Regions from separate parts of the Proteiniborus ethanoligenes genome, predicted to be linked through region 1. Evidence: predicted binding sites of a transcription regulator. Region 1 holds the regulator's gene; the other holds the start of a gene.

Region 1 (10,875 bases):
TTTTTAGTTGTTGACATAATTCGATAAGTTAGCTGTTAGTTATTAGCTAAGAACTAAGAACTAACAACTAACAACTAACAACTAACAACTAAGAACTAGAAAGAGATAATGTTAACCACTGCTCATAAAGCTCCTCTAGGTTTTCCTTTAAATCTAGTATTTCTTGATGGATTTCCTGACTTTTTTCATGATTTGAAAATACATCTGGGTTGCAGAGCTCATTTTCCAGCTCATGTATTCTATTTTCCAGCTCGGAAATATTATTTTCAATGCTCCTTAGCATTTCTCTTTGCTTTTTCTCTAACAGCTTTATATCCTTTTCTCTTTTCTTTTCAGCCTTAAGCTGAGTTCTAGTTTTTTCAACTAAATCCTCCTCATCATCATAGACAGGAGTATTTTTTTTCTCAAGATAATATGAATAATTACCTAGATACTCAGTTACTCCATCATTAGATAAGTCTAGTATTTTATTTGCTACCTTATTTAAGAAATATCTATCATGAGAAATGACCAAAACTGTGCCGTCATAGCTTAGCAGTGCATCTTCTAGTACTTCCTTAGAGTCTATATCCAGATGGTTAGTAGGCTCGTCCATAAGAAGAAAATTTGATCTAGACATCATAAGCTTTATAAGGGCTACTCTACTTTTTTCTCCTCCACTTAAATCAGATATTTCCTTAAAAATATCATCACCAATAAACAAGAACTGTGCAAGTAGAGATCTTATTTGATAATGGTCTAAGGATGGATTTTCATCCCAAATTTCATCTAAAACAGTTTTTTCCCCATTAACATTAGATAATTCTTGATCAAAATAACCTATATTTACATGATGACCTAAGGCTACATTTCCTCCATTAATAGGTATTTTGCCCATAATCATTTTAAAAAGAGTTGTTTTACCTACTCCATTAGGGCCTATGAGTCCTACTCTTTCACCTTTGTATATTTTAAAGCTTACATTTTGAAATAGAGGATTGTCATCAAAGGATTTACTTAAATTTTCAGCAGATAATACATCATTACCGCTTTTAATCTTTGGCTCAAATCTTATTTTTGCTTTCTTATTCTCTCCACTAGGTGAATCTAATTTTTTCATCCTTTCAAGCATCTTTTGTCTACTTTGTGCCTGTCTAATATATCTTTGTCCTCCATAGGACATAAATCTTCTAATGATTTCTTCTTGTCTAGAGATTTCCTTCTGCTGCTCTTCGTATTTTTTTTCTAAAAGCTCTAATTCAACCTTTCTTTTATTCATAAAGCTAGAGTAATTTCCATTATATATTTTCAACAATGTTTTTTCTAAATAAAATATTCTACTTACAGTATTATCAAGAAAATATCTATCGTGAGAAATTATTATTGCTGCTCCCTTGTATTCCTTTATATATTTTTCTAGCCAATCTATAGCTTGTATATCTAGATGATTTGTAGGCTCATCTAGAAGAAGGATATCAGGTTTGCTAAGCAGTAGCTTCCCTAACATTACTCTAGCCTTTTGTCCTCCACTTAAATGAGAAACAGACATATTGAGCTGTTCTTCAGTAAAGCCTAATCCTTTTAAAGTTCCTTTTATTTCACTCTTAAAACCATATCCATTTTTATTTTGGAATTCTTCCATTAGGTGGGCATACTCATCCATTAAGCTCCCTAGCAATTGAGATTCTGGATTTTCACCTTCTAAGCTAATACTATGCTCTAGTTCCCTTAGTTTTTTCTCCATTTCTATTAATGGAACAAAAACCTCCATTACCTCATCAAAAATAGATTTATTGCTTTCGATTTGAGTATTTTGTTCAAGATAACCTATTCTGCAATCCTTGGATACATAGATTTCACCAGAATCCATAGAGAGCTTCCCAGATAATATATTAAATAAAGTAGATTTTCCAGAGCCATTTAAGCCTACTAGTCCAACTTTTTCATTATCATTTAAGGCAAAAGTAATTTTACTTAGTATTTCATCAACTATATAGCTTTTTGATATATTGCTACATGATAAAACTATCAATATTATCCCCCTCGTCTTTATTAACTAATATAATTTTAACAAAAATAGTTTAAGAATGAAACAATAAGGGAATATATTTTAAGAGAAGGAATATAAATAGAGCAATAATATGGGTAAAACTACTATTTATCAAACCGCACAAATTGACAGAATATTAACCTAATGATATAATAACTAAAAATCTTATATATGAAAATATTGAGTTAAGTAGGTGAATAAAAGATATGGAAAGAGAAAATAAAGTTTCTATGGCAGTTATCAGAAGGCTTCCTAAATACTACAGATATCTTGGAGAATTGTTAGATAAGGATATTACTAGGATTTCATCCCATGAGTTAAGTAATATAACTGGCTTTACAGCTTCACAAATAAGACAAGATTTGAATAATTTTGGGGGCTTTGGTCAACAAGGCTACGGATATAATGTAGAAGAGCTGCATAAACAGTTGGGGAAAATTTTAGGCTTAGAAAAGATTTATAAGGCTGTATTAGTGGGTGCAGGTAATTTAGGTCAGGCAGTAGCAAATTATAAAGGCTTTGAGGATGCTGGATTTAAGCTGTTGGCTTTATTTGATAAAAATCCTAAGCTCATTGGCTTAAAGATTAGAGACATTGAAATACTAGATGTAGATAATGTTGAAGAATTTATTTCTAAAAATGAAGTTGAAATAGGGATTATAACTACTCCTAAGGAGCATGCTCAAAGTGTAGCTGATAAATTTGTTAAAAGTAATATAAAGGGCATATGGAACTTTGCCCCTACAGATTTAAAAGTTCCAGAAGACATTGTAGTGGAAAACGTCCATTTAAATGAAAGCTTATTTATACTGTCATATATGTACAAAGAAAAGAACGAAAAGTAAAAGTGTCCAAATAAAACACAGGGCATGTATAGAAAATGTACAAAATTGAAGAAATTGAACAATTATTATCAGAAATATACACATAAAAAAAGACTATCTCTAAGATAGTTTTTTTTATGTGATAAAATTAAGCTGATAAACAAATAATTTTTATATAGTAATTAATATTGATGGAATAAAGGACAAGCCTTGCAAATACAAGCTTTATCAAGGGTAATAAGGGACAAGAATGAAGGGTATTAAGAAAATGTAAGATAAAAAATTAACAAACCTTGTGGAAAAATTTTAGTCAAAGGAGTATAATTATAATGATGGCAAGAATATTGCATATTTAATTTGTTATAACGAATGGGAAAGTTATACTTTTAAATCTTTATTTAAAGAACTTGACCTAATGAGTTTTAAGCAGATTGCAAAACTGGAGATTTTGTGCAATTCGCTTATGTAGTGGCTTAACAAAAGCTACCTCATTAGCATTTTTATAGGGGCTTTTGTTATAAAATTATCAATAATATATTTATATATAATGAGGAGGGAAAACAATGAATTTCAGTTTAACTAAGGAACAGGAAATGATAAGAAAAGTTATGAGGGAGTTTGCAGAAAAGGAAATAAAGCCTTTAGCTGCAGAAATTGATGAAACAGAAAGATTCCCTAGGGAAAGTGTAGAAAAAATGGCAAGGTATAATATGTTAAGTATTCCTATACCTGAAGAGTATGGTGGAGCAGGTGGAGATGATTTAGCCTATGCCATAGCTGTAGAAGAGCTTTCAAGAGTATGTGGAACGACAGGAGTAATATTGTCTGCACATACGTCACTTGGATGCTGGCCTATACAAAAGTATGGTACAGAAGAACAAAAACAAAAATATTTGATTCCAATGGCGAAAGGCGAATATTTAGGAGCTTTTGGTCTTACTGAGCCAAATGCAGGTACAGATGCTGCAGGTCAACAAACTGTTGCAGTACTTGATGGTGATAATTATATTCTAAATGGAACTAAAATATTTATAACTAATGGTGGTCAGGCAGATGTATACATAATATTTGCCATGACTGACAAGTCTAAGGGTACAAGAGGAATAAGCGCTTTTATTGTTGAAAAGGACTTTCCAGGATTTAAAATAGGTAAAAAGGAAAACAAATTGGGTATTAGAGCTTCTGCTACTACTGAGCTAGTGTTTGAAAATTGTATTGTGCCAAAAGAAAACCTACTAGGTGAAATAGGAAAGGGCTTTAAAATAGCCATGACTACTCTTGATGGCGGTAGAATAGGAATAGGTGCACAAGCACTAGGAATAGCTCAAGGAGCACTAGATGAAGCAGTTAAATTTGTTAAGGAAAGACAGCAATTTGGTAGAGCAATAGGGCAATTCCAAGGAATCCAGTGGATGATTGCAGATATGGCAACTAAGGTTGAGGCTGCTAGATTGATGGTGTACAATGCAGCTTATAGAAAATCAGCAGGTTTAGAATATGGTAATGCAGCTGCAATGGCTAAGCTGTTTGCCTCAGAAGCAGCGATGGAAGTGACTACTATGGCTGTACAGCTACATGGAGGCTATGGTTATACTAGAGATTACCCTGTTGAGAGAATGATGAGAGATGCTAAGATAACTGAAATATATGAGGGTACTTCGCAGGTTCAAAAAATGGTAATATCAGCAAATGCCTTAAGATAGAAAAGGAGTGAAAATGCTATGAGAATAATTGTATGTGTAAAACAAGTTCCTGATACTAATGAGGTTAGAATAGATCCAGTAAAGGGTACACTCATTCGTGAGGGTGTCCCAAGTATTATTAATCCAGATGATAAAAATGCATTAGAAGAAGCATTAAAGATAAAAGATACTCATGATGATGTTGAGGTAATAGTTCTTTCCATGGGACCACCTCAAGCAAGAGAAGCATTAAGAGAAGCAATAGCTATGGGAGCAGATGAGGCAATACTATTGAGTGATAGAGCCTTTGCAGGAGCTGATACATGGGCTACATCTATTACTCTTGCTTCTGCAATTGAGAAAATAGGAAGCTACGACATAATATTCTGTGGTAGACAAGCAATAGATGGAGATACTGCGCAGGTTGGACCACAAATAGGAGAACATTTAGGATTACCTCAAATAACTTATGTAGAAAATCTAGAAATAAACGGGAAAAGCATTACTGCACAAAGATCATTGGAGGACGGCTATTATGTAGTGAAGTCAGATATGCCAGTTCTTCTTACTGCAATTAAAGAATTAAATAATCCTAGATATCCTTCTGTAAAAGGAATATATAAATCATATAGAGATGAAGAAAAACTGATCAAAGTTTGGACAGTAGAAGATATAGATGTGGATAGAGAGCAAATAGGGCTTAAAGGCTCTCCAACTCAAGTGAAAAGGTCATTCACTCCTGAATCAAGAAAAACAGGAGGCGAAATGCTACAAGGCAACCCAAGTGAAGTAGCGAGACAATTTGTTGTAAGATTAAAAGAGAGACAGATAATATAGATTTGTAGGAAAGAAATACAATAGGAATATGGGCTCACTTCTATGAACAATTCTATTGTATTTTAAATAGTAACTTGAAACACAATTTCTTATGTTGAGGTGATAATAATGGCTGTTAAGGTAATAGAAGATAAATGTACTGGATGTTCAGTATGTGTTAGTGCTTGTCCCTTTGATGCTATAGAGATGAAAGGTGATACAGCTTTTATAACAGAAAGCTGTACATCCTGTGGTGTTTGTATAGAAGAATGTGCTTTTGAAGCTATAATCAAAGAAGAAGAAGCTAAGGCCGAAGTTAAAGATATATCTAAATATAAGGGCGTTTGGGTATTCGCAGAGCAAAGAGAAGGAAAGCTATTAAATGTAGCAGTAGAGCTTTTAGGAGAAGGAAGAAGAATAGCTGACGAGTTAGGAGTTAATCTAACAGCAGTATTGTTAGGGAATAATATAGATGATGTAGCTCAAAGACTAGTAAAATATGGGGCAGATGAAGTATTATATGCTGAAAATGGACTATTAGAAGTATATACAACAGATGGATATACAAAGGTTATAACAGAGCTAATCAATGAAAGAAAACCAGAAATAATGCTAATAGGCGCTACTAACATTGGTAGAGATTTAGGACCTAGACTTTCTGCAAGAGTCCATACAGGCTTGACGGCAGACTGTACAAGACTTGAAATAGATAAGGAAGACAAAAAACTACTTATGACTAGACCTGCATTTGGTGGAAATCTAATGGCTACTATTATTTGTCCTGACCATAGACCACAAATGTCAACAGTTAGACCAGGAGTAATGGAAAGAGCCAAGTATGATGAAAATAGAACAGGAAAAATCGAGAAAGTAAATATTAGATTAGAGAAGGAAGATATAAAGGCAGTTGTTGAGAAAGTAGTAAAATCAGGAAAGGCAGAAGTTCCACTAGAGGAATCAAAAATAATAGTAGCTGGAGGAAGAGGACTAGGAACTCGAGAAGGCTTTGAGCTAGTTGAAAAGCTAGCAGAAAAGCTTGGTGGAGTTGTTGGTGCTTCTAGAGCTACTGTTGATGTAGGCTGGATTGAACATTCTCATCAAGTAGGCCAGACAGGTAAAACTGTAAGACCTAATCTTTATATTGCATGTGGCATTTCAGGAGCTATTCAACACTTAGCAGGAATGCAGGATGCAAAATGTATAATAGCAATAAATAAAAATCCTGATGCGCCAATATTTAAAATCGCAGATTATGGTATAGTAGGAGATGTAAACGAAATCATTCCAGCAATGCTAGAGGCATTAGATAATGTAGATGATATAGTAGCTGCTGTAAAAGCTGTAGGAGAAAATGCATAATATAATGTAAAAATAATCGGCAAGTAATTGTTTTTATTTTAACAATTACTTGCCGATTTTAATAATTATTCTAGAAGGAAGGGATATTATGAAAAACATAGAGTTAAGAAAAGTGAAGCTACCAAATGGGGAAACCTACCGGTATAGGTATTGTTCAGGTGGGGAAAAAAACATATTGTTAATTCATGGTAACCTTGCTACATCTAAATATTATGACGAGCTTATGGAGGCTTTGCCAGAGGATTACACTATTTATGCCGTAGATATGAGAGGATTTGGAGCTTCAACCTACAATACTCCTATAAGCTCCTTAAGGGATATTGCAGAAGATATTAAACTATTTGCAGACGAACTGGATTTACATAAATTTGATTTAGTAGGCTGGTCAACGGGTGGAGCAGTCAGCATGCATTTTACTGCTAATTATGGACATATGGTTAATAGATTATTTTTATTAGCCTCTGCAGGTGCTTTAGGCTACCCTTCATATAGAATAGATGAAAATGGAAATAGAATTTTACTTAGAACTAAAGAAGAAATAGCTATTGATCCAGCCAAGGTCGGATTTTTAAAAGCAATAGAGAACAAGGATAAGGAATTCTATAAAAAAATATTTGATGCATATATATTTTCCCACAGAAAACCTGAGCCTAATAAATATGATGAATATCTAGAGGATAGCTTAAAGCAACAAAATATTGTAGATATATATTATAGCTTAGGAAGCTTTAATATAACAGATGATTTTAATGGTATTAGCATGGGAACAGGAGAAATAAAAAATATAAAAGTTCCAACTGCAGTAATACAAGGAGAAGAAGATAAGCTAGTAACCTTACAAATGGCACAAAGTATAGAAGATGGAATTGGCAAAAATGCAAAGATGATACTTCTTAAGGACAGCGGTCATACTCCTTTCTTTGATAAATTAGATGAGGTAGTTAAAATAATAACTGAGTTTTAATAAAAAAAGATAAATATTAAATAAACCATAGCATTTACAAAAAAACATAAATGCTATGGTTTTTCTATCTTTAAGAAAAACAATATTCAGAAAATTCTCAAAACATTTCTTCTAAGATATATAATTTAGAGATATGGGGGTATAGATAGAAAAAAGGTCTTAATTGTCAAATTATATGAAAGGGGGATTAGTGTGAAAGGAAAAAAGAATAGAACTAAGGATAATCTCAATAAAAGCTTTGTGCTAGGCCTTAGAGGGAAGCTGATTATCATATTTATTTTAGTCATAACTATTCCGATAGTGGTCTTAGGTGCAGGAGCATATTTAACATCTACATCTGTGGTCAAAAGCCAATTTGAGGAATTGACTAAAAGCTTAGGAGATGAAGTTAATAGAGCCATAGATACATATTTTCACAGCTTTGAAGAAAGTGTTGAGTATATGGGAAAGGAGTCAAACGTTCAGTCTATATACTCTAACCTAGATTCTAGGATATGGATGCTAAAAAGCTTTGAGAACTATATTAACAACTACACAGATGTAGCTAATATTTATTTAGGTACTGAAAAAGGCGATATGTTTGTATATCCTAAAGCAACCCTACCGCCAGGCTTTGATCCTAGAAAAAGGGACTGGTATATTGAGGCAGTTAAGAATAATAAAGCAACCTGGATTGACCCCTATATAGATACTGCAACTAAGGAAATAGTAATATCAGTTGGAGTTCCGGTCTATGACACACGGAACAAATTGATTGGAGTACTAGGCATAGATATTAAATTAGAAACATTATCGGATATAATTACTAATATTAAAGTGGGGCAAACAGGATATCCTATTTTATACGATAGGGAAGGAATCATATTAGTTCATAAAAATAAGGATTTAGTCGGCAATACATCAACAGTTCCAAAGCTCCATGAAGCAATTAAGGCAGGAGATGTAGAATTTTTAGAATATGATTTTAATGAAAATGGAACTATTAAAAAGAAGTTTGCAACTATAAATGTTTTAAACAGGCTGGATTGGAGGATAGCATCAAGTGTTTACTTAGATGAAATATCAGGTCATACCAAAAGACTACTAACAAGTACTATACTTATAGGCGGCGTATCTCTTATGGTGGCTATGATTGTTGCTATTTTACTTGCAAGGTCCATAACTAATCCAATAAAATCCTTAACTCAAAGCATGGAAAGAATGAAGGAAGGGGATTTTACAATAAAGTCTAAAATTACTACAAAAGATGAAATTGGATTACTAAGTGAGAGCTTTAACATAATGACGGAAAATCTTTCAAGATTTGTAAGGATGATTCAAGATGTATCAATAGACGTTACAAATGCCTCCCAAAATCTAGCAGCTACTTCAGAGGAAACCAGTGCATCCTCAGAGGAGGTAGCTAGAACTGTAGAGGAAATTGCAAAGGGGGCTTCAGAGCAAGCCCAGGATTCAGAAAGAGGAGTTATGCTGGTATCTGACCTTGCAGTTAAGTTTGCAGAGCTTACACACAACTCTGATGATATGCTAAAGTCTGCTAAGGAGGTCATGGATACAAGCATATCTAGCGTAGCTATAGTTGAAGAGCTACAGAAAAAAACTGAATTGAACAATATAGGGACAAATGAAATAGAGAAGGAAATATTAAATCTACATGAAAGAATAAAGTTTATAGGAGATATACTCCAGACCATAGATTCAATAGCTGAACAAACTAATCTCCTGGCATTAAACGCTTCTATAGAAGCTGCTAGAGCAGGTGAACATGGTAAGGGCTTCGCTGTAGTTGCTGAAGAAATTAGAAAGCTAGCCTTTGATTCAAGAGAATCATCAGACAGAATTAAAGATATTATAGTATCGATACAAGCTGAAAGTGAAAAAACTGTAAATTCTATGAATGGTGTTAAAAAAAGAACAGATGAGCAGACTAAAGCCGTTCATGAAGTCAATAGTGCCTTTACTCACATATCTAATTCTATAGATGAAATAGCTCAAAAGATTGAGCTTATTACAGATTATGTGGGAAATATGAATAGGGATAAAGACAAGATAGTAGAAGCAATTGAAAACATATCCTCTGTATCTGAGGAAACAGCAGCAGCATCTGAAGAAGTAACTGCTTCAATGCAGCAGCAATCTATGGCAGTAACTGAGGTGGCAGAGGCAGCAAATAAGCTAAGCGAGCTAGCCATAAAGCTAAACAATGAAATAAGCAGATTTAAGATATAAGCGACCAGTTTGGTCGCTTTAGTCTGTAGACAAAGTCTCAAAACACTCGTTCCCTTCAAGTTTTGATACCTTCACGCTTGTAAAAATACAGGAAACCAACGAACGCTCCGCTAAAATCCATGGTTTCCAATACGTATTTTTACTTCGCTAGAAGGTATTTCAAAACTTTCAGAGTCACTCTACATTTTGAGACTTTGTAGTATATAGTCTGTGGCCACCAGTTTGGTCGCTTTTCATTGTATAAAGAAGATAATCTATGATAAAATATATTTGTGGACTAACATGATGGGGGAATTTATATGGAAATAGTAGCATTAGTTGGACAAAGTGGTAGTGGAAAAAGCTATAAGGCGATAATGTTAGCTAAAGAGAAAAGCATAGAGTATATTATAGATGATGGACTCCTAATAAAAGGCAATAAAATAGTTGCAGGTAAATCTGCAAAAAGAGAAAACACAGCAGTAAGTGCCATTAGAAGAGCGGTATTCATGGAATACACTCATAGACAAGAGGTAAAAAAAGCTATAGGAGAAAATAAACCCTCAAGAATTCTAATCTTAGGCACATCTGATAGAATGATAGATAAAATTACTAACGCTTTAAAGCTTCCAGATGCAAGTGAAAGAATATATATAGAAAATATTTCAACAGAGGAAGAAATAAACACAGCAAAACAATTTAGAAAAAAAGAGGGAAAGCATGTTATTCCAGTGCCAACCTTTGAAATAAAAAAAGATTTTTCAGGTTATTTCATTGATAGCTTAAAAATATGGAAAAAGAAAGAAGATATTAAAGAACAGGTATTTGAAAAAACTGTAGTTAGACCTACCTTTAGCTATCGAGGTAAATACTATATATCTGATGTGGTTATAAAGGATTTAACTAGGCATGCTGCCAGTAAGGTTATTGGCATATCTAGAGTTTATGGAATACAGATTAAAAATTTAGAGCAGGGAATTATTATAAGCCTTA
Region 2 (10,875 bases), on a different contig from region 1:
ATTCTGTGGGAATATCCAAAAACCGTAGCCTGCCTTAAGGCTGTAACACAGAAGTTTTCATCACCTAATGGTAAAATTCCCTTCTCAGCTAAATAATTAGCTTCTGCATATGTTGTCAAAGGATTTACATTAGAACTTTCTGTCAGTATTCCATCTTGAAATCCATATACACTACAGGAACTAGCTAATATATATCTTTTGACTCCTGATAATTTTGCTAAATGTGCCACTCTACATCTACCAAGATAGTTTATATCTAAAGTCTTTTGCTTATCTAGCTCACCTGAAGGATCATTAGATATTGCTGCTAAATCCATTACAGTATCCACATCCTCAAAAATTTCTTTTCTTACGTCTCTAATATCTTCTTTAATAAGTTCTATTTTATTCTCAATTTCTGAAAGTGGTTTCTCACCAAAAAATAATCTATCTACAACCTTAACCTCATATCCTTTTTCTAGTAATAATCTAACTAAGGTAGAGCCTATATACCCTGCCCCTCCTGTTACAAGCACCTTGCTCAAAATCATCACTCCCTTTGGACTCTCAATACAGTATTAGGTTGCTATCCATACCTAAAACAAAGCTGTTTGCCTTTTTCTGAGAATTGTTGGAAGTAATAGTACTATTACTTCCAACAATACTAGAATCAACTACATGGCTAACTTTTGATATTAGGCATTTATCTAAAATAATACTACTCTCAATTTGAGAATCTATAATCTTTACACTATTCATAATAGAAGTGTAGGGGCCAATATAGGAATTTTCGATAATTGTGTTATTTCCAATGATTGCAGGACCTCTTACTATACTATTATAAATTTTTGAATTTTCTCCTACAAAAATATTGCCCCAGGTTTTGCTTTTTTCATCAATTAGTCCATTAATATTAGATTTTATTTTGCTTAATTTATAATTATTAGCATAAAGTATATCTCCTGGAGTACCAAGGTCTATCCATAAGGATTTTAAAATTTTATAAGTCACTTTATAGCCATTGTATAAAAGCCAATTTATGCTATCGGTAATCTCAAATTCTCCTCTCCAAGAAGGACCTATTTCTTTGCAGCCTTTAAAAATATTGCTATCAAAAATATAAATTCCCGTAATAGCTAAATTTGTTTTGGGATTCTTAGGTTTCTCCTCAAGGTTTAAAACCTGATCTTCCTTTACTTCTGCAACTCCATATTTATGAGGTTCTTCTACCTCATAAAGAAGAATACTACAGCTACTGGATGTATGGTAAAAGTCTTTTATTAGACTTGTTAAATTAACCTCATAGAAATTATCTCCTAAGATTACAATGAAGTCATCATCCTTAACAAACCTTTCAGATGCAAGGACTGCATCTGCCAATCCTAATGGCTCATTTTGATAGATAAACTCATAGCTTATATCCTTATTCTCATATTCCTTAAGGACATTCTTAAATATATCTTCCTTGCCGTTAATAACTATACCTATTTCTGTTATGTTTGCCTTTACTAAAGAATCTATAATATGAAAAATAATAGGTCTATTTGCAATTGGTATAAGCTGTTTAGGCATGGAATAGGTTATAGGCCTTAGTCTAGTTCCTAATCCTCCACACAATATAACACCCTTCATTTACATCCCTCCAAAATCAATTTTAAATCATATTATTGTACTGCTGTCTAAGTTCCCATAAAATAGTTGTAGTATCAATTTCTATATCATTAAAAGAAATAGGTGTATCCATTTTAACTGGCTTTACAATTTTAGCTCCTTTAGCTAAACCTATAGGAAGAATATTTTCTCTCTTTATTATGTCAGCCTTGTCAATGAGTCCATAATAGCTATATCCTCCTATGCTATCCAGAGTATCTCCTGGAAATAAATCTTTTTTAGCTACAGTTATTACATCAGCTACTGGTTTTCCTATAGGCTTTATGGTAGAATCTCCGTCTATGACAGCTCTTATTATTCCTATTGCCATTTCAAAGGAACATAAATGATAAGGTCGATAAAATAAATAATTAGGTCCCTCTCCCATTTTATAATATTGTAAATCTTTTATTATTCTAGGGTGTGAGGTAGTAGCAACAATATAAACTCCTCCGCTAGGCTCTACATCAAAAACAATATCTACGATTCCCTTGGATGACAGTATGCCTCCTGTTTCTTTTGTTGTCAAGACATTAGCCGCTGTATTCAAAGTAGAACTTGGCAAGTGCATCCCTCTAACATCGGGTACTAAGCCCGTTGCATTTGAAACTATTGCCATCTCTATGCTCATTTTGCTACCATCAGTAAAAGAGCTTATCTTATAGGGACTCTGCTCTGCCTTATCAGCCCATTTTTTAACTGTTGTAGGATTAGCATGCCTATCATAAAATTTCTTGAATTTTCCTGCAGCAATAACATCTAATCCAAGGAGTTTAACATAACGATAAAGTCCCATTATTACTCCAGGTTCATCCCCTTCTTGATCACTATATATTACCCCTTTAGTTTCTGCGATTTTATTAAGAACCGGACCTATTGTCACATCCATTTCGGGATTTGATATAAAATGCTTATTATTGTTTAGTGTTGCAAAGCCTAAGCTCGCTCCAGTCATTACATCTCCTGTGCAATCAACTATTATATCTGCTTCTGTTTCAGCTAGGAGTAAGGGATTAGACACTATACCAATTTTCCCTTCTTTTACTGAGTTATTCAATTCCAAGCTATGGTTACAAATCTTACCTGTTATATTTATTCCTATTTGATTAACTACTTCTTCAGCTTTTCTTACATTTCTATTACCGATAGCAATTACTTTGATTCCTTTCATTAAGCTAATTTGATTTATTAACCCTCTTCCAATGAATCCTGTTCCTGCTATTGCAACTTTTATAGGATTCTTTTCCTTATCTCTTTCATTAAGCTTATCTATAATATGTTGAGATACCATTGATTTAACCTCCCATTATAGGTTCAAATTTAAAAATTATCTATATGCATTAAAAGCTAAATACATTTTTGAAAGTCTTTGACTGTTCCCCATTTTTTATCTTGCTCCGATAATATAATATCTGTTGATGTGTCTATGGGCCATTCTATTCCTAGTTCAGAATCGTTCCAAATTATTCCCTGTTGATCTGATGGAACATAATAATCAGTACATTTATATTCAAAAATAGCAAAATCAGAAAGAACATAAAATCCATGTGCAAATCCTTCTGGTATATATAGCATTTTTTTATTATTTTCTGATAATACTATTCCATACCATTTCCCATAAGTCTTTGAACCTACCCTTAAGTCTACTGCAACATCGTAGACTTGACCATTTACTACTCTAGTCAACTTTCCTTGAGGCCTTTTGTGTTGGAAGTGCAATCCTCTTAGTACTCCCTTCTTAGAATAAGATATGTTGTCTTGAAGAAAACTTTTATAGATACCAATATTCTTAAACTCAGCTTCATTATATATTTCAGAAAAATAACCTCTATTATCAATAAATACTTTTGGTTCAATAATATAAAGTCCCTCTATATCAGTATTTATTATATTGAACTTAGCCATTCCAAACCTCCTAATTCATTTAAAATACTTCTAACCCTTTTGTAATTCATTATATGAATTAGCCTATTATCTGATACTTTTAATTGCTCTATTGCCTGGGTAATAGTCAAATAGCGACATACGCTCTTTTTGTTCTTACTTTTTTTGATTTTTTGTATTAATATGTAAATAGATATGCAGAATCTTGTAGTTATTAGGCTTTTCTAGACAATCATATTGCCGAAATATTTGATTTTCTGCAAGTAGCTTATGTGGTGGCTCAATAAAAAAACCTTAACTCTTAGTGAGTCAAGGTTTCATTAACTTCTTATATAATCTTTTATTCTATTTCCCTAATTTAATCTTTAATTTTTCTAGCATATCAACAGTCATTGATGATAAGTTATATTTTGGATTCCAGCCCCACTCTTCACGTGCCGCACTATCATCTAATGAATTTGGCCATGAATCTGCAATGCTTTGTCTTATTGGGTCAACATCATAATCCATTACAAAGTTTGGAATATGCTTTTGAATTTCAGCACATACATGCTCTGGAGCAAAACTCATAGCAGAAACATTGAAAGCATTTCTATGAACCAGCTTAGATGGATCTGCTTCTGCAAGCTGAACAATAGCATCTATAGCATCTGGCATATACATCATGTCCATATATGTCCCTTCTGCTATAAAGCTAGTATATTTTCCTTTTTCAATTGCATCATAATATATATGTACAGCATAATCTGTAGTTCCTCCACCTGGAAGAGCTTCATAAGAGATAAGTCCGGGAAATCTAACTCCCCTAGTATCAACACCATATTTTTGGAAATAATAATCACACAATAATTCTCCTGATACCTTTGTAACTCCATACATAGTAGTTGGTCTTTGTATTGTATCTTGTGGTGTGTTATCTGCAGGCGTAGATGGTCCAAATGCTGCAATAGAGCTAGGTGTGAATACTGATATACCTGTTTCTCTTGCAACTTCTAAAATATTGAACAATCCACCCATGTTTATTTCCCAAGTAAGAGTTGGATTTTTCTCTCCAACTGCAGAAAGTACAGCTGCAAGGTTAATTACTGTGTCGACATTATGTTTTTTTACTACATCTGCGATTTGCTGTGCATTAGTTACATCAACAAGCTCAAATTTACCAGATTCAATAAGCTTTTCAGCTCCAGCTTTTCTACTTCTGCTACTAGCAATTACATTATCCTCTCCATAATGCTTTCTTAAATACATAACTAATTCCGTACCTATTTGACCTAAAGCACCAGTAACTAAAATTTTTTTCATGCTTGCACCTCCGTTATTTGGCTAACAATCATTATTATTACATGTTTTACTCATAATATTTGGTTTAATTAATGGAAATAGTGATAATACCTAATAATTATGAGCTCTTCGATAATTATATCACAAAAGTATTTAAACTTTAATATTATTAATTATTACACTTTTTTTATATTATAGTAATTTCACATAGATAATAGTTAATACATGTATATAAATAAAATATGAGCAGAAAAATTTCTGCTCGTATTTTATTTATTATATATTTACTTAATTAAATCTTTTATTCTATTGAGTACTGCAGCCATTTGTGCCCTAGACATTTTCTCACTTGGTCTAAAGGTTTTATCCTCAAATCCCTTAAAAATACCTAAGCTATTCATCTCAATTATTGAATTGTATGACCATCCGTTTTTAACATCAATAAATGGATTTTTATTATCTATAATAGTGTTTTCATCTTTCTCGATGATTCTGCTTAATAAAGTTGCCATTTGCTCTCTGGTTATATGTTGCTCAGGATCAAATTTATTACCACCCATACCTTTAAAAATATCCTTATTTGCAGCTATTTGAACTTCTCTATATGCCCAATGATTTTTAGAAACATCATCAAACTTTATTTCCTCAGGCACATTTATTTCTTCCAATTCTAATGCTCTAACTAAAGTAACTGCCGCTTGTGCTCTTGTTATAATTGAATTAGGAGAAAAATTTACATTTGATGTTCCTTTCATCCATCCTATACCAACTATTGAAATTATATCATCCTTTGCCCAGCTCTCTTGTATATCTGAAAAATACTTACTATTAAGCCATAATTTATAATAATCCCATGTGCTAGGCAGCTCCTGGCCTAAGGACCAGCTACCTGTGCCTTTTAAATTATATTTATGAACTAATTGCAGCTTGTCCTTAATAGAATCCTCATTTTCATACCATATAGTATAACTTCCAGCAGACAATATTTTCCCATTAACAAGTATTTTCTCATCATTTTCATTAATTGTAAAAGTTGCATATGGTGACATAGTTGTTTTATCAAAATATTTCTTCCCATTGTAAGCTTTAATTACCGAATCAACTCTTGCTAAACTTATACCTGTACCGCCTATGGCTTCACTTTCGGACCAATATCTACCAAAAAAAGGTATGCCTAACACTATCTTTTCAGGACTCACTTGGCCTAGTGCATATTTTATTGAGTTTTCCACAAAGGCTTTGCTTGCCACAGGACCAGGTTTACTTCCATAGTAGCTTTCATCATAGGCCATTATCATTAGATAATCACAATGTTTTGCCAGTGATTTATAGTCATATGAACCGTGCCAGCCAGTAGTAAATCCTCTAGGATTCGCAGCTACTGCCACAGAAACCTCTTTTCCTAGAGGTAGCTTACTTTTAATAAGCCTAACAAAGTCAGTATAATTCTCCTTATCAGCTTCAGTTACGTTTTCAATATCTATGTTGACCCCATCTAGATTATATTTTTTTACTGCCTCAACTACTTCCTGGGCTAGTTTTTCTCTATTTAATAATGCAATTCTACCTAATTCTCTATTCCAATGGTTGCTTATAAAGGGAACTACCTTAATATTTTGATTATGCATGCTTTTTATAAATTTAGTATCTATTAAACTAGTAATCTTTAAACTCCCATCCTGGTTTATATCAAAATAACTAGGAGAGACTACATTTAATGAACTATTAGTATTTTCAACAAGTTTTATTTGGCTATTTACATCTCCAAAATATAAATAACTCATATTAAATCTATTAATTTCGGCTTGTCCCTCTTCTGGTTTAATAAAAATAACAGATACAATCATTATTATAACTAATGATACAATTGCGAACAATAATTTTTTTCCTTTCATATAACCCCTCCTTACTATACCTTAAAGGAACAGCTAGAGGAATTCAATGAACAAATTATGTCAACTAAATTCGCATGTATATTATCAACTTTTTGCAATAAATCAAAAAACTCATCCTTGAAGCAATAGATGAGTTTTTATATTATAGGAAGTGAACATATATGGTTAATCTCAATAAATATTAGTAAAAGTCTTTACTACATTTGTTTCAATATACGTTGTAAAAACTCCTTGGTACGTTCTTGGGTTGGATTATTAAAAATTTGCTCTGGAGTTCCTTCTTCTGCAATAACTCCATTATCCATAAATACAACACGGTCAGACACTTCCTTAGCAAATCCCATTTCATGAGTAACTATTAACATAGTAAGTCCTGTTTCAGCAAGTTCTTTCATGACCTTAAGAACTTCACCTACCATCTCTGGATCAAGAGCTGACGTAGGTTCATCAAATAGCATAACATCCGGTTCCATTGCAAGTGCTCTAGCAATAGCAACACGCTGTTTTTGACCACCAGATAACTGCTTTGGATTTGCATTTATAAATCCTTCCATTCCAACAGTTTTTAAATACTTCATGGCTATCTGCTCTGCTTCTTCTTTTGAACGTTTAAGCACCTTCATCTGACCAACTATACAGTTATTTAAAACATTGTGATTATTGAACAGATTAAACTGCTGAAATACCATACCTAATTTTGTCCTATATCCATATATATCGTGCTTATCATCTAATATATTTTCACCATTATATATTATTTCCCCACTACTTGGCTTTTCTAATAGATTGATACAACGAAGTAATGTTGATTTGCCAGAACCAGATGAACCAATAATGCAAACCACTTCTCCTTTATTTACTGAAAAATTAATATCCTTTAACACTTCATGGGTTCCGAAGGATTTGCTTAAATGTTGTATGTTAATTACCTTTTCCATATTTACCCTCCTGTCCCTAATATTTAGTCCTGTCTTTATTTTGTACCTTGCGAACTATGTCCTCGGGTCTTTCTACTTGCATTTGATTTCCTGCCATGATGTAATTAGCTGGACCATCCATTTTTTTCTCAATCAAACGTAATATTCTAGTGACGGTAAAGGTCATTACTAAATATATAATACTTGCCACAAAGAAGGGTTCGAAAAACTTAAAGGTACTACCTGCAATTGATTTTGTTTGGAAAAATAACTCTGTTACAGTTATTACATTTAGTACTGAGGTATCTTTAATATTGATTACAAACTCGTTACCGGTTGCTGGTAAAATGTTTCGGATTACTTGTGGCAATACTACATTAGTCATTGTTTGAACATGATTCATGCCTAGAGCATGAGCAGCTTCAAACTGTCCTCTATCTATTGAAATAATGCCTCCTCGAACTATTTCTGACATATAGGCACCTGTATTAATAGATACGATGAATATTGCTGCAGCTATTGGGTCCATACGTATCCCAAATGCTTGAGCAGAACCATAATATATTACCATTGCCTGCACTATCATAGGTGTACCTCTGAAAAATTCTATATAAATAGATAGAACAGTATTTATAACTTTAAGATATCTTCTTTTTATTCCTTTCTCGGGTATTGGTATAGTTCTTATAATACCAACTAATAATCCTATAATAAGACCTGCAATAGTACCTATAATAGAAATTAGAAGCGTCATACCAGCTCCACGAACAAACATTGGCCAATTGTTTACAGCGATTTTTACTACGGATTCAAAGCTCATATTTTTACCTCCTCAAATAAAATTATGAAACTGACTATCTTATAGTGAAGTCAGTTTCAAAACATGATTATTGAGCTGCTGGTTGATTTTTTATAGCATTATCCATAATGCTCTGACGTTCTTCCTCTGATATACCTGCTAATATCTCATTTATCTTTTCAGTTAATTCACTACCTTTTACAAGGCCTACAGCAATTGCTGTATCTTCATCTGATGTAACAAAACCATCACTAAATTCTACGAATGTAAAGTTTTCGTTTGCAGATGAAGCGCTAACCCCCTCTGGGCGCTCTGAAACATATCCATCTATAATGCCAGATTCAAGAGCGACTCTCATTGCTGGAAAATTGTCCATTGCAGTTTCTTTTATTACTCCTTGAATTTGATCTATTACTGTATAATGGAAAGTATTTAATTGAGCTGTTATTCTTGCACCATTAAAATCTTGAATAGAAGTAGCTCCTTCATAGCTTCCACCTTTTTTAACAACCATAACTAAATCTGATTTATAATAATTATCTGAAAAATCTATAGACTCTGCTCTTTCTGCTGTTGGAGACATTCCAGCTATTATTGCATCTATTGTACCAGAAGTTAATGCTGGTAAAAGTCCATCCCATTCGGTTTTAACAATAACTAATTCTTTGCCCAATCCTTCAGCAATTCTTTTAGCTATTTCCACATCATATCCACCTGCATATTCTGGATTACCTTCAATTTTAACACCACCATTTGAATCATCCATTTGAGTCCAGTTAAATGGTGCATATCCTGCTTCAAGACCTACCTTAAATGTTCCTGCATCAGTTGTTGATGGATTTTTACTATTTGATCCACATCCTGTCAATAGCACTACAGCTAATAAAGCTAATGCCATTAATATTGAAACTTTTTTCCTAATAACTACACCATAATTAAAACTAAATCCTTTCATAATATCTCCTCCTGTTTTAAGTTAAATTAAGTGAAGTGGTAAAAGAGAAGAGTTCATCAAAATAAAAAAGACTCTGGGCCTTCACTCAGAGTCTTACACACAAAAATAAAAAATAATATGTGTACTAATTTGAATGATAGCTCTCCACAAATAACTTTGTGACAGTTCCGCACATATTCTATGCAAAACCAACTATACAACCTTAAAGCATCAGTTGTATGTTTCGGCAATATTTCCTTTCATATAGCTTCACAGTGCTTACCTCCACTATATTACTATTAAACATTGCACCTCTACCTACAAAATATTCACTTTTTTACTATTATGGACTATATCTATATATATGTCAAGCTGTTTTTGCAATAATTATTATGTTTTAGACATTTTTCTACAAAACAAATGACAACTTGCAGCAATTTTGTTTCTTATAATTAATACAGCTTGCTTAGTTCAACAGATAATTTTGCTGCTAGTCTAGCATTGTTGTATACTAACTGAATGTTTGAATCTAAGCTTTTTCCAGCAGTTATTTCTTTTACCTTAGAAAGTAGGAAAGGCGTAGCTTCTTTGCCTTTTATTCCATTGTTATCTGCTTCCATTAAGGCATTCTCTATAGCTTTGTTTATCTCTTCATAGCTCATTTCATATTCATATGGTATTGGATTTCCTATTACTAAACCACCCTTTAGCTGTAAGTCCCATTTTGCTTTTATTGCCTTTGCCAGCTCTATTTCAGAGTCTACTTTATAATCTACCTTATAACCGCTCTTTCTAGTATAAAAAGCAGGAAATTCATCTGTTCCAAAGCCAACTACTGGAACGCCTTGGGTTTCAAGATACTCTAATGTAAGACCAATGTCTAATATGGACTTTGCTCCTGCACACACTACAGCCACATTTGTATTTGATAGCTCTTGCAAATCGGCAGAAATATCAAAGGTTTCTTGTGCCTGCCTATGAACACCACCAATACCTCCAGTAGCAAATACCTTTATACCAGCCATAGCTGCTATTATCATAGTTGCAGCTACAGTAGTAGCGCCATTCATTTCTTTAGCTATAATAAAAGGTAAATCTCTCCTACTAGCTTTTACTATATTTTTTCCTTTTCCTAAAAGCTCTAGCTCATCTTCATCTAGCCCAACTACTAGCTTCCCATTTATTATTGCTATAGTTGCTGGAATTGCTCCATTATCCCTTACTATCCTTTCAACTTCTCTAGCAGTTTTTATATTTTCCGGATAAGGCATTCCATGAGATATAATTGTTGATTCTAAAGCTACTACAGGGTCACCATTTTTTAATGCAGATTCTATTTCTGGTTTTATGGATAAATATTTATTTAACATTTCTATCACTCCTCACTTTTTCTAATAATTTTTCAGCAGATATATTAGGGTTAATTGTATTTTCATGACTTAAGGCCATTTCAGCTGCTGACATGGAAAAAACTATTGTTTCATCAATATCCATATTGTTAATATAGCAATATAATAGGCCTGCCATAAAAGCATC

What was found. The regulator Rex, encoded in region 1, represses fermentation and respiration genes when NADH is low (regulators of the CRP and FNR family bind a similar motif). The targets are predictions, from matches to a motif close to ATTGTTAANNNNTTAACAAT.
Region 2: BLV37_RS00415 (L-threonine 3-dehydrogenase) is a predicted target of Rex. The motif match lies at 4,923-4,942, and genes of this name have one in related genera.

What each region holds. Positions count from the first base shown of each region.
Region 1 is NZ_FNQE01000023.1:48,322-59,196, forward strand. It holds gene BLV37_RS10325 (ABC transporter ATP-binding protein) at 89-2,011, opposite strand; gene BLV37_RS10330 (redox-sensing transcriptional repressor Rex) at 2,236-2,874, shown strand; gene BLV37_RS10335 (acyl-CoA dehydrogenase) at 3,417-4,556, shown strand; gene BLV37_RS10340 (electron transfer flavoprotein subunit beta/FixA family protein) at 4,575-5,372, shown strand; gene BLV37_RS10345 (electron transfer flavoprotein subunit alpha) at 5,481-6,710, shown strand; gene phaZ (intracellular short-chain-length polyhydroxyalkanoate depolymerase) at 6,799-7,674, shown strand; gene BLV37_RS10355 (methyl-accepting chemotaxis protein) at 7,867-9,903, shown strand; gene BLV37_RS10360 (Asp23/Gls24 family envelope stress response protein) at 10,203-10,875, shown strand, end outside.
Region 2 is NZ_FNQE01000001.1:83,591-94,465, reverse strand. It holds gene BLV37_RS00435 (NAD-dependent epimerase/dehydratase family protein) at 1-515, opposite strand, end outside; gene BLV37_RS00430 (glucose-1-phosphate thymidylyltransferase) at 547-1,611, opposite strand; gene BLV37_RS00425 (NAD(P)H-dependent oxidoreductase) at 1,634-2,920, opposite strand; gene rfbC (dTDP-4-dehydrorhamnose 3,5-epimerase) at 2,977-3,534, opposite strand; gene BLV37_RS00415 (L-threonine 3-dehydrogenase) at 3,859-4,815, opposite strand; gene BLV37_RS00410 (glycosyl hydrolase family 18 protein) at 5,079-6,689, opposite strand; gene BLV37_RS00405 (amino acid ABC transporter ATP-binding protein) at 6,887-7,627, opposite strand; gene BLV37_RS00400 (amino acid ABC transporter permease) at 7,644-8,426, opposite strand; gene BLV37_RS00395 (transporter substrate-binding domain-containing protein) at 8,494-9,360, opposite strand; lysine riboswitch at 9,490-9,664, opposite strand; gene BLV37_RS00390 (pseudouridine-5'-phosphate glycosidase) at 9,792-10,709, opposite strand; gene BLV37_RS00385 (PfkB family carbohydrate kinase) at 10,699-10,875, opposite strand, start outside.